DNA from 3 places in the Paenibacillus rhizoryzae genome. Region 2 is predicted to be linked to each of the others. Evidence: riboswitches for the same ligand, from Rfam matches in the RefSeq annotation. Region 2 holds a riboswitch; each other region holds the start of a gene.
The links. A riboswitch is a leader RNA that binds a small molecule or an ion and turns the genes downstream of it on or off. The one in region 2 is predicted to bind ZMP and ZTP.

Region 1 (3,273 bases), on a different contig from region 2:
TGTTGTTACAAAGTGAGCATGTGGAACCGGGCTCGGGTGCAAGCCGGCAGCTACAAGGCCTGCGATATGCGCCATGTCAACGAAGAGCAATGCGCCTACGTCATTAGCAATGCGGCCAAGCTCTTCGAAATCGATGATGCGCGGGTAAGCCGATGCGCCTGCAACGATCATGCGCGGACGGTGTTTGAACGCCAGTTTGCGTACTTCTGCATAGTCGATTGTAAAAGTGTTCTCGTTAACGCCGTAAGCTACGAAGTTGTACAGAAGACCTGAAGCATTAACCGGGCTGCCGTGCGTCAAGTGACCGCCATGCGCCAGGTTCATACCAAGAACCGTGTCGCCCGGGTTTAGCGCCGCTAGGTAAACAGCCATGTTTGCTTGTGCGCCGGAGTGAGGCTGCACGTTCGCGTGCTCAGCACCGAACAATTCTTTGGCGCGGTTGCGTGCGATATCTTCCGCGATATCGACATGCTCACAGCCGCCGTAGTAACGTTTGCCCGGGTAGCCTTCCGCGTATTTGTTCGTCAGCACCGTACCCATTGCTTCCAATACCGCTTCGGAAACGATGTTCTCGGATGCGATCAGTTCGATGTTGTCACGTTGGCGCTGCAGCTCAAGGCCAAGGGCTTTCATGATTTCGGGATCTTGTTTACGTAGGTTTTCCATGTTGATGAGTCCTCCTCAAGATAATAAGTATATTAGTCGCATGTGCCGGCATCCGTTGCCGGACCTGCCGCTTCTCGCGTGTAAACCGCACGTTCCCCGCCAATTAGCTTCGGACGGGTATAAGCCATCGTCAAATGCGCGGATCCGATTGCTCGAATCGTTGGTCGCACCGGCACCGCAACACGCTTCAAATGCATGCCGATGAAGGTGTCGCCGATATCGATGCCCGCATGTGCCTGAACCGTCTCGGTCAGCACAGCATCCTGCAGCGTTTGGAACGCGTAGGCTGCCATCGAGCCGCCGGCTTTACGCACAGGGACCGCCGAAACAAGGTCTAGGCCGTATCGTTCAGCGGCTTCCCGTTCCATCACGAGTGCCCTGTTCAGATGTTCACAGCACTGATAAACGGGATAAAACTGCAATTCTTGCCGTACCTTCTCGACCCCCGCGTAGATCGCGGCTGCCGTTTCCAGCGTGCCTGATGTACCGATCCGCTCGCCGAGCACCTCGCTGGTCGACACGCCGATTACAAGCAGCTGTCCCTGACGAATGCCCGACGCGGCTGCCAGCTCGCGGACTACGGTTTCTACATCCTTGGTCAGCTGTGCCGAGTCCATGTTGCTTATTCCGTGGTCGCTCATCACTGGATACGCCCCTTACTCGGATTTCGCCGCATCGGCGTATTGTGCTTCAAGCTTCATCACTTTGCTCACGCGGCCGATATGACGCTCGCCATTGGAGAACGGTGTCTCAAGCCAAATCCGGATAATCTCTTGGGCTACGCCCGGGCCAATGACGCGCTCGCCCATTGCCAGCACGTTGGTGTCGTTGTGCTCGCGGGTTGCTTTAGCCGAGAACATATCGTGCACCAGCGCGCAGCGAATGCCTTTGACTTTGTTAGCCGCGATGGACATGCCGATTCCCGTGCCGCAAATGAGAATGCCGCGTTCTGCCTTGCCTTGCGCTACAAGCTCAGCAACCGGAAGTGCATAATCCGGGTAGTCTACGGATTGATCGCAATCGCAGCCTACGTCCTCAATGTCGTGACCAAGCGATTTGATAAACGGAACTAGCTCATCTTTCAAGCGGTAGCCCGCGTGGTCTGCGCCGATGGCGATTTTCATATCCATTTTCCTCCCAATAAGACCGCACATGGCGGAAATTGTCGATTCACAATGGCATTAGTATACCTGATTTCGCCGAAAAAGACGAAAAAAGAGCAAGCATGCTTACGCACGCTGCTCTTTGCCCAGGCGACCGGCCGTATGATCCGATGCTCCACCGTGGTTTAACCCACTTTCGTCGCCAGTTACATCGGAAACCGTCTTTAGTTGCTTTTATCATAACGGATTTTAGTGTCAAAATCAATCGTTGCCGGAAGAAACGGCGCTTGCCATCCTTTGGCAAAGGGAGAGGTGAAGAGCAAGAAAATTACTGCGATCCCTCTACTTCTTATCCGTTCAGGCGATCAAGAAGTCGATTTAATGCGGCTTCGATTTGGGTCGCGCTCTGCTCATAAACCGCCAGCGAACCGCCGAAAGGATCCGCTACATCGAAGCTTGGGATCTGCTGCTCCAGCTGAAGCAGCCTTGACCGCTCCTGCGCCGTCATCGGCTGACCAAGCGCTTGCTTGATCTGCCAGCTCGAATAAAGCCCCTCCAGCTCCGCGATGTCAGCCAGTACTTTGGGATCCGTGTTCACGAACTCGAGCAGCGTATGCGTCTTGTCCACGGCAGCCGGAAAATGCTGCAGCAGCTGCCTCTTATGGCTGGCGGTCATTGTCAAAATAAGATCAGCCCACGCAATCGAGCCGCCTTCCAGCGCTTTTGAGGTGCCGTTATGCGCAATATCGCGTTTGGACAGCGCCGTACGCGCATGATTGGAAACAGGCAGTCCATCGATCGTGGACACGCCTGCGGAACGAATATCGAGCTGCATGCCCCTTTGCTGGGACATCGCCCGAAGCAGCGCTTCAGCCATTGGTGAACGGCATGTATTGCCGGTGCACACGAATAGAATCCGTTTCACGATTGATACACTCCTTTTCGTAGGTGTGGGTTTGGTGATTGATCTATAGGTTATGAAATTGAAATTGTTATTGTTATTGATAAAAGATAAAGGGCATATGTTGCTGATCTGTTAGAACAGGAACAGCAATCCGAATGTGAATAGGATCACGCCGCCGCACGCTTCCCCGTAGCCGCCGAGACTTGTACCCACTTTACGGCCGAGCAGCAGCCCAAATACGGACATCATCCCGCCGGCAACGCCGAACAGCAGTACCGTCAGCAGCATGTCCGTATCGAACATGCCAAGAGAGATCCCGACGGAAAAAGAGTCGATGCTCACGCCGAGTGCGAACAATAGCATCCCCCACGAGCTGCGGTAATCGATCGACTCCACGGCATCGCCGCGCAGCGAGCTATAAATCATATGCCCGCCGAGGAGGAGCAGCAGCGCACCAGCCGCAGTCGTCGCAACGCCGCCAAGCAGCGTACTGACATATTTGCCCGTAAAGATGCCCATGAGCGGCATAATCGTGTGAAAAAGCGCAATGATCGCGCTAAGCTTTGCTATATCCATCAGCCGAATGCCTTTGAGCCCGAT
Region 2 (3,273 bases):
CTTGCCGCCCTCCAGCGAAGCAATGCGAGCAAGCGACTCCACGCGGAATCCCTTTTCCAGAAGCTTCCCTCTTCCGGATTGAAACGACTTCTCGATCACGATCCCCATGCCGGCTACCTCTGCCCCGGCTTGCTGAACGATTCGCGCCATACCAAGCGCAGCTTCCCCATGAGCGAGAAAATCATCAATAATCAGCACGCGATCATTCGGTGCGAGGAACTTTCTCGATATCGTGACTTCGCTCTCCTCTTGTTTCGTAAATGAGTATACCTTCTCCGTGTACAGGTCATCCCGAAGCGTCAGCGATTTGCGTTTACGTCCGAACACCATCGGCACGCCAAGCTGAAGTGCGGTCAGCACTGCCGGTGCAATGCCCGAAGACTCGATTGTCATGATCTTCGTTACACCGCTCTCGCGAAACAGCTCGGCAAAAGCTTTTCCGATCGCAAGCATCAGCTATGCATCCACTTGATGATTCAGAAACGTATCTACCTTTAACACGCCGCCATCCAGCACGATGCCTTCTTGCCTTATTTTCTGCTTAAGAAGCTCCACAGCACTCATACACCCCTTGTTCCCATTTCCGCTTTAACCAGCAATCTAATGCTTCAGTATTCCCCGATTAACCGACCTAATCCTGCCAGCCCCTCACACATGCTTATTTCTAAAAGCGTAATTAATCGTTTGATCCTCCACGCTAATCGATTTAACCAGCAGCGAAATTCGGTTATCCGGGTTGATTCCCTCCCAATAGAAATCGGCGGTTTCTTCAATGGAATCGAATAACGGCACTTCGAACGGATCGCCTTTAAACGGCTTCAATACGCCATCCCGTTCCGATTCGTAGGTATGTATGCAGTGTCCCGTCCCCTGCTTAAACCGGCTGAAATGATACCGACTACGCAAGCAAACCGAAGGGTCGTTGTCATACGTTTTGAGAATCGACAATTCATACTGCTTCACATCCGCATAGATAACGGCAGAGATCCTCGGTGTAAAATGCGGCGCATCCGGCTCGAACTCTCGGTTCATCAACGCTTGCTCGAAAGTCTGCCGAAGCTGTAAGCCCTCATAGATGGTATCCGTCTGGTCACCGTTAGAGACAATGTGCGCATCCTCCCAGTGGCGGATCGGATAATAAATAATAAGCGAAGGATCTTCCATCAACGCCGGATCGAATGCCTTATTCCTGACATACATGCCATCCTGCTCAAAAACCCGATTGCGGCTGTTCACGCTGCGCCCCATAATCCAATACACCTGCACGTAATGCGACCCGGAAGGTGTCATGCCTGCAATCAAGGTTCTCCCCGGATAAGGCTTCTCAAACAACTCCTGTTGATAGGACTTCACTCACACTCGCTCCTCTCCGAATACAAAAAGAGGCAAGGAGAACTCGTAAGCTCCCCCTACCTCTGCCCAGGCGTACGGCTCGTATCTATATGCTCCCTCATGGTTGCCCATGTACGCCAGTTACATACAGACTGCTAAATTACTCTCACAATACCGAATTAAGCCCTATAAATCAACTATTATTCTGCAAGCTTGTTCATACGACCTTATGCTCGCTCAATTCCACGACCTGAACGCCGGGAGGTGCAATGACACTCGTACACACCTTGCCGCTATCGTCCACATACCACTTCACATGGAGATCACCAAACGGAGTGTTGACCGTACCGCTGCAAGCGCGAATGCCGCCGACCGGATTTGGCGAGACCATCACTGTTTTGTAACCAGGCTCAAGCGACTGAACACCGAGAACAACTTCGCCTATCCATTTCACAGGCGTGCTGGACCAGGCATGGCATAAGCTCATCCGATAGGAGCCGTAAGCTGTATACGTGGTGAGAGCATCGTGAAAATCGCGCCCTCCATTTCCTTCCCCGTGCGAGTAAGCTTCCCAGAAGGTCGTCGCCCCGTGATCGAGCATTCCGCCCCATACGATCGAGATCACCTCATACGCTCGCTCATGTTTCCCAAACCGGGAATAACACTCTGCCAGTTGGAACGCCGACAACGGCGTGATCGGATCCATCAACTCATATTCGTCCAAGAAGGCTACGGCTGCATCAGCACTCACATAACCGCTTGCAATACCGAGCACTTTAACTGCCAGAGCGTAAGGCTCTTTCATAAAATCCTCGGAGCTCAGTGCCCGCATCGGCCAATCGAGCAGCGGCGCCAGCTCCAGCTCAGGTAATTCGGCTGCCAATTTCACCAAGTCGGCATGCGTCAATGCATAGATTGCTTGCAGCGCAATAACCTTCTCCTCGTTGGTCAGCGGTACCCATTCAATCAGAATGCCGTCTTGGATGAGGAGCCCTTCACCTGGCCTCGTATTCTCAAGCACCCATTTCATATGGCGGTGCATCGGCTCCTTCAGCTCCAGCACAAATTCCTTATCGCCCGTCTGAAAATAATACTCCGTTACCGTCTTCATCCACCACAGCGTATATTCACAAATACTGTTCATCCAATGCCCGCTCGGCGTACCTTCTCCCAGCTCACGCACCGCGCGGCGGATAACCTTCGTATCGTCCCATAAGAAGTAACAGGATTTTGCCGCCAGATAGAAATCAAAGGTCCAGTTCAGCCGATCCCGCTTAATCCCGTCCCACAGCCCAATTTGATGACATATCCGGCTCGTATGCGCGGAAACCTCAAAGATTTGATTTAGCTCCTCATTATCGCTTTGCAGTTTCCCAGCTTGGCGCAGCGCTACGTGCACCGTCTGGAACCTCAGCTTCAGTTCAAAAGACTGCTCTGGTTCGCCCAGTACATACAACTGTATATAACGACAGCCCTGTGGAAGCGTACAGACCGTTTCTCCCGGAGGAACAACGAGCCATTCCGTAATACAACCGTCGTAATGCGCAAGCTCCATGGTCGATTCAGCACCATTCCATAACAGCTTCACCGGCTCGTCACCTGAGTTGGAGACGATAAATCGGCAGTTATGCTCCGCTAGCAGATCGACAGTCACTCTTGAAGCTGTGCTCAGGTCCATCTCCATTTGCAGCTGTCTCATCGCTTTCCACTCATTCTGCTTCCGCAGATGGTAAAACAGCTCTAACTGCTCCTGCTCCGGTTTGACCACGGATCCATCCTGTCCATGTGCGCCGCTGAGACTGACTTTACCGTCGCCCGATACCGCTGCCTCTATCGCGAACAGGTCCTGCACGATGACATTATCCAGATCGTAGGCCGTAATATCTCCGAAACCGCCTGCTACGAAAGCTGCCGGGCTGTTCTCTAAATCTCCGAATGGCT
Region 3 (3,273 bases), on a different contig from region 2:
GTTATTCGGTTATCGGAGGAAGAGCCTGCCGCCAATGAGCAGCGCAATCATCGTTCGTGGTATAGGCTGGAAGTGCTGAACACCGGCGTGCAGGTGGAGGAATCGAAGCTGCCTCGATTGTTCGAGCCGTTCTACCGGGCGGAGCAGTCGCGCAGCCGCTCAACCGGCGGCAGCGGACTTGGTCTCTATATCGTAAGTAAAGTGCTTGATGCTCACGGCGCGGAATACAGCATCGCCAATACGGCGGAAGGAGTTCGCTTCAGCGTAAGGGTGCAGAGAGCGGCGTGAAGCTATAAAGGGATAAGGAACCGGACATTAGATTCTGTCGCGAACGACAGCTAATGTCCGGTTTTTGAGTTGTTCGATTTCAGCGATGAGAGCGGTGCGCTTCGTCGCATAATGAGCTTTAATTCCCTCATCCTTCAGAGCGGCTAGATTGATCTCCACCGTTAAGAGCGCAGATTGCGCAGCAGCTCCTAGGAGCAAAGCGCCGATACCGAGGTCAGAGATGACATGCGCGTTCGTGCAGGAAGCGATGCTCAGCGTCGAATGCAGCGCCGCTCTGCATACCTCCATTAGCCGAAGCGGAGCTTCAATGGAGGCAATGGTCGCATTATGCAGTGCCTCTTGGCGAACAGCCTTCTCAGACTCATTCTGTTTGGGCAGCTTCAGTGCATGCATATAACCGTCAAAAGCCGAAATGTCATCGGCGAGCAATGATTCGCATGCGGTGGAAAGGCGCTGCATCTCGTTCAATGCAGCGTTAACTTGAAGCTGAGCATCGGCGTACTTCTCCCCTTGCGAGAGATGGGCCGCCATCGCGGTCATGGCCGTGCCGAGCGCTGCGGCAAGAGCGGCGGCACTTCCGCCGCCCGGTGTCGGGTCGGCACTAGCTGCCTTCTCTAAGAAACGACGAATAGAATCATCCCACGTAACAGTTGTCATCGTGGCCTCACATCTCCTTGCGACATTTGGATATCGATCGCTTTCATCAGATTGCGAAATAAGACCGCGGTCGTTAACGTACCGACTCCCCCCGGAACCGGCGAGACAGCCGCTGCCACATCGACTAGATCCGAAGCGGCATCTCCGGTGATCGAGCCATCTGCAAGCTCGTTAATGCCCGCGTCGATGACGGTTAAGCCGGAATGTACCAGTTCCTTCGTAATCGTATTCGGTTTGCCAACCGCTACGATGGCGATTTCCGCATGTTCCAGATGAGCGGACAGTTCAGGCGTCCTGGAATGGCATACGGTCACGGTAGCGTGCTCGCGCTGAAGGAGATGAAACAGCGGAAGTCCGACTGTATGTCCTCTGCCTACTAAAGTCACGTTACGTCCTTCTAATTTGTAGCCGTAATGCTTGAGTAACCCGATGCAGGCTTGCGGCGTTGCAGGGTACAGCCCTGTGTCATTGCCGGTGTATACCGCCAGTTTATTGGAGGGAGTGACGCCGTCGATATCTTTGGCAGGGGCTATGCAAGCTTCAATTGCAGGAGCCGATAGATGCGCGGGTAATGGCAGCTCAAGCATGATGCCATGAACGTCTTCATCCTCATTAAGCGCGGTGATGATGCGCTTCAATTCCTCTTCCGAGACATCATTCGCGAAAGCATGGAGCTGGAACGAGATGCCTAGCTTCTCGGCAATCTTTTGCTTGGAACGGGCATAGTAGGCGGAGGCAGGATCGCCCTCAACTAGTAGTGTCGCCAGAGACGGCTGCTTTCCATTCTCTTTCCATTCCTCTACGCGGGCCGTTATTTCCGAATACACAAGCTCCGCTGCTTCCTTCGCTTTCAGTACAATGGCCATAAGCGATCTTCTCCTTCACCTGCAATAATAGAAAGCACGATCAGAAACGAAAAAAAGCATTCGCAAGCAGGCTAGTCCTCAGACATAGCCAGCCGCAAATACTTCTCCCCAGGCGAACGGTAAATTTCGATCCGCATGCTCCCTCGTGGTTCATTCCACTGATTTCGCCAGTTGCATGCAGCGTTATTTTCCTAGAGTGTAGCATGTTGGGGGCGCTTTGAACAGGTCAGTTGGAATGAAATTCCTTATACGCTTATACTGTAAATAAAAGGCCAAAGGTTTGGGGAAAATGCTTCTTTTGCTAAAGGAGGAATGAACGGCATGGGCGAATCTTTCTCGGTGGAGCACCGGGCAGCGCGTCTAGAGCGAATGTCATCGGAGCTGCTCGATGTGCTCATCATCGGGGGCGGCATAACGGGGGCCGGCATTGCATGGGATGCGTCGCGGCGCGGTCTTCGGACAGGTCTTGTGGAAATGGGCGATTTTGCGCAAGGTACGAGCAGCCGCTCGACCAAGCTGGTGCATGGCGGTCTGAGATATTTGAAGCAAGGCGAGGTCAAATTGGTAGCCGAGGTTGGTCGCGAACGGGCGCTGCTGCACAAGCATGCGCCTCATGTCGTGACGCCGACGCCGATGCTGATGCCGGTCTACAAGGGCGGTACCTACGGATATCTGGCATCGGCCATTGGGTTATATATTTATGACAGGCTTGCAGGCGTCAAACGTGCGGAGCGGCGTAAAATGTATCGGCGCGAGCAAACGGAAGCCCTGGAGCCGCTGCTGAAGCGGGATGGCTTGCGGGGTTCGGGCTACTATTATGAGTATCGGACCGACGATGCGCGGCTGACGCTTGAGGTGATGAAGACGGCGCATCGGCATGGCGCGGAGATTGTGAATTATGCCAAAGTCGAAGAGATGCTGTATCGGGACGGCGTAGTGTGCGGCGCTCGGATTGCGGACGTACGCAGCGGCAAACGTTATGATGTCTATGCGCGGAAGATCGTGAATGCGGCAGGACCTTGGGTTGACCATGTGCGCAAGCTGGACGGCGAAGTGACGGGCAAAAGGCTCCTGCTTACAAAAGGCGTTCATTTGGTTGTGGATGGTGAGCGACTGCCGGTACAGCAGGCGGTTTATATCGATGTACCGGATGGGCGGATGATCTTCATCATCCCGCGGGACGGCAAAACCTATATCGGGACGACGGATACGTTCTATCACGGCGATCCCGGTTCAGTTGTCACCACGCGCGCGGACCGCGATTATTTGCTGCATGCGGCGAATGCCGCTTTCCCTACAGCGAAGCTTACGCAAGCGGATGTGGAGTCATGCTGGGCAGGAGTTCGGCCGCTCATTCACGAAGATGGAAAGAGCCCCTCGGAAATTTCCCGGAAGGATGAAATGTTCATTTCGGAGAAAGGGCTTATTACGATCGCAGGCGGCAAGCTGACAGGCTTCCGCA

Region 1: linked by a shared signal. The riboswitch ahead of rpiB (ribose 5-phosphate isomerase B) and the one ahead of AC6ESO_RS25000 (IMP cyclohydrolase) in region 2 are both predicted to bind ZMP and ZTP.
Region 3: linked by a shared signal. The riboswitch ahead of AC6ESO_RS16645 (bifunctional 5,10-methylenetetrahydrofolate dehydrogenase/5,10-methenyltetrahydrofolate cyclohydrolase) and the one ahead of AC6ESO_RS25000 (IMP cyclohydrolase) in region 2 are both predicted to bind ZMP and ZTP.

What each region holds. Positions count from the first base shown of each region.
Region 1 is NZ_JCAALT010000008.1:164,018-167,290, forward strand. It holds gene glyA (serine hydroxymethyltransferase) at 1-666, opposite strand, end outside; gene AC6ESO_RS23130 (TIGR01440 family protein) at 699-1,307, opposite strand; gene rpiB (ribose 5-phosphate isomerase B) at 1,323-1,790, opposite strand; ZMP/ZTP riboswitch at 1,907-1,989, opposite strand; gene AC6ESO_RS23140 (low molecular weight protein arginine phosphatase) at 2,119-2,694, opposite strand; gene AC6ESO_RS23145 (manganese efflux pump) at 2,806-3,273, opposite strand, start outside.
Region 2 is NZ_JCAALT010000010.1:2,248-5,520, reverse strand. It holds partial or broken gene AC6ESO_RS25005 (xanthine phosphoribosyltransferase) at 1-555, opposite strand, end outside; gene AC6ESO_RS25000 (IMP cyclohydrolase) at 649-1,353, opposite strand; ZMP/ZTP riboswitch at 1,411-1,487, opposite strand; gene AC6ESO_RS24995 (alpha-L-rhamnosidase-related protein) at 1,550-3,273, opposite strand, start outside.
Region 3 is NZ_JCAALT010000005.1:239,484-242,756, reverse strand. It holds gene AC6ESO_RS16655 (sensor histidine kinase) at 1-288, shown strand, start outside; gene AC6ESO_RS16650 (cyclodeaminase/cyclohydrolase family protein) at 316-945, opposite strand; gene AC6ESO_RS16645 (bifunctional 5,10-methylenetetrahydrofolate dehydrogenase/5,10-methenyltetrahydrofolate cyclohydrolase) at 942-1,811, opposite strand; ZMP/ZTP riboswitch at 1,911-1,996, opposite strand; gene AC6ESO_RS16640 (glycerol-3-phosphate dehydrogenase/oxidase) at 2,133-3,273, shown strand, end outside.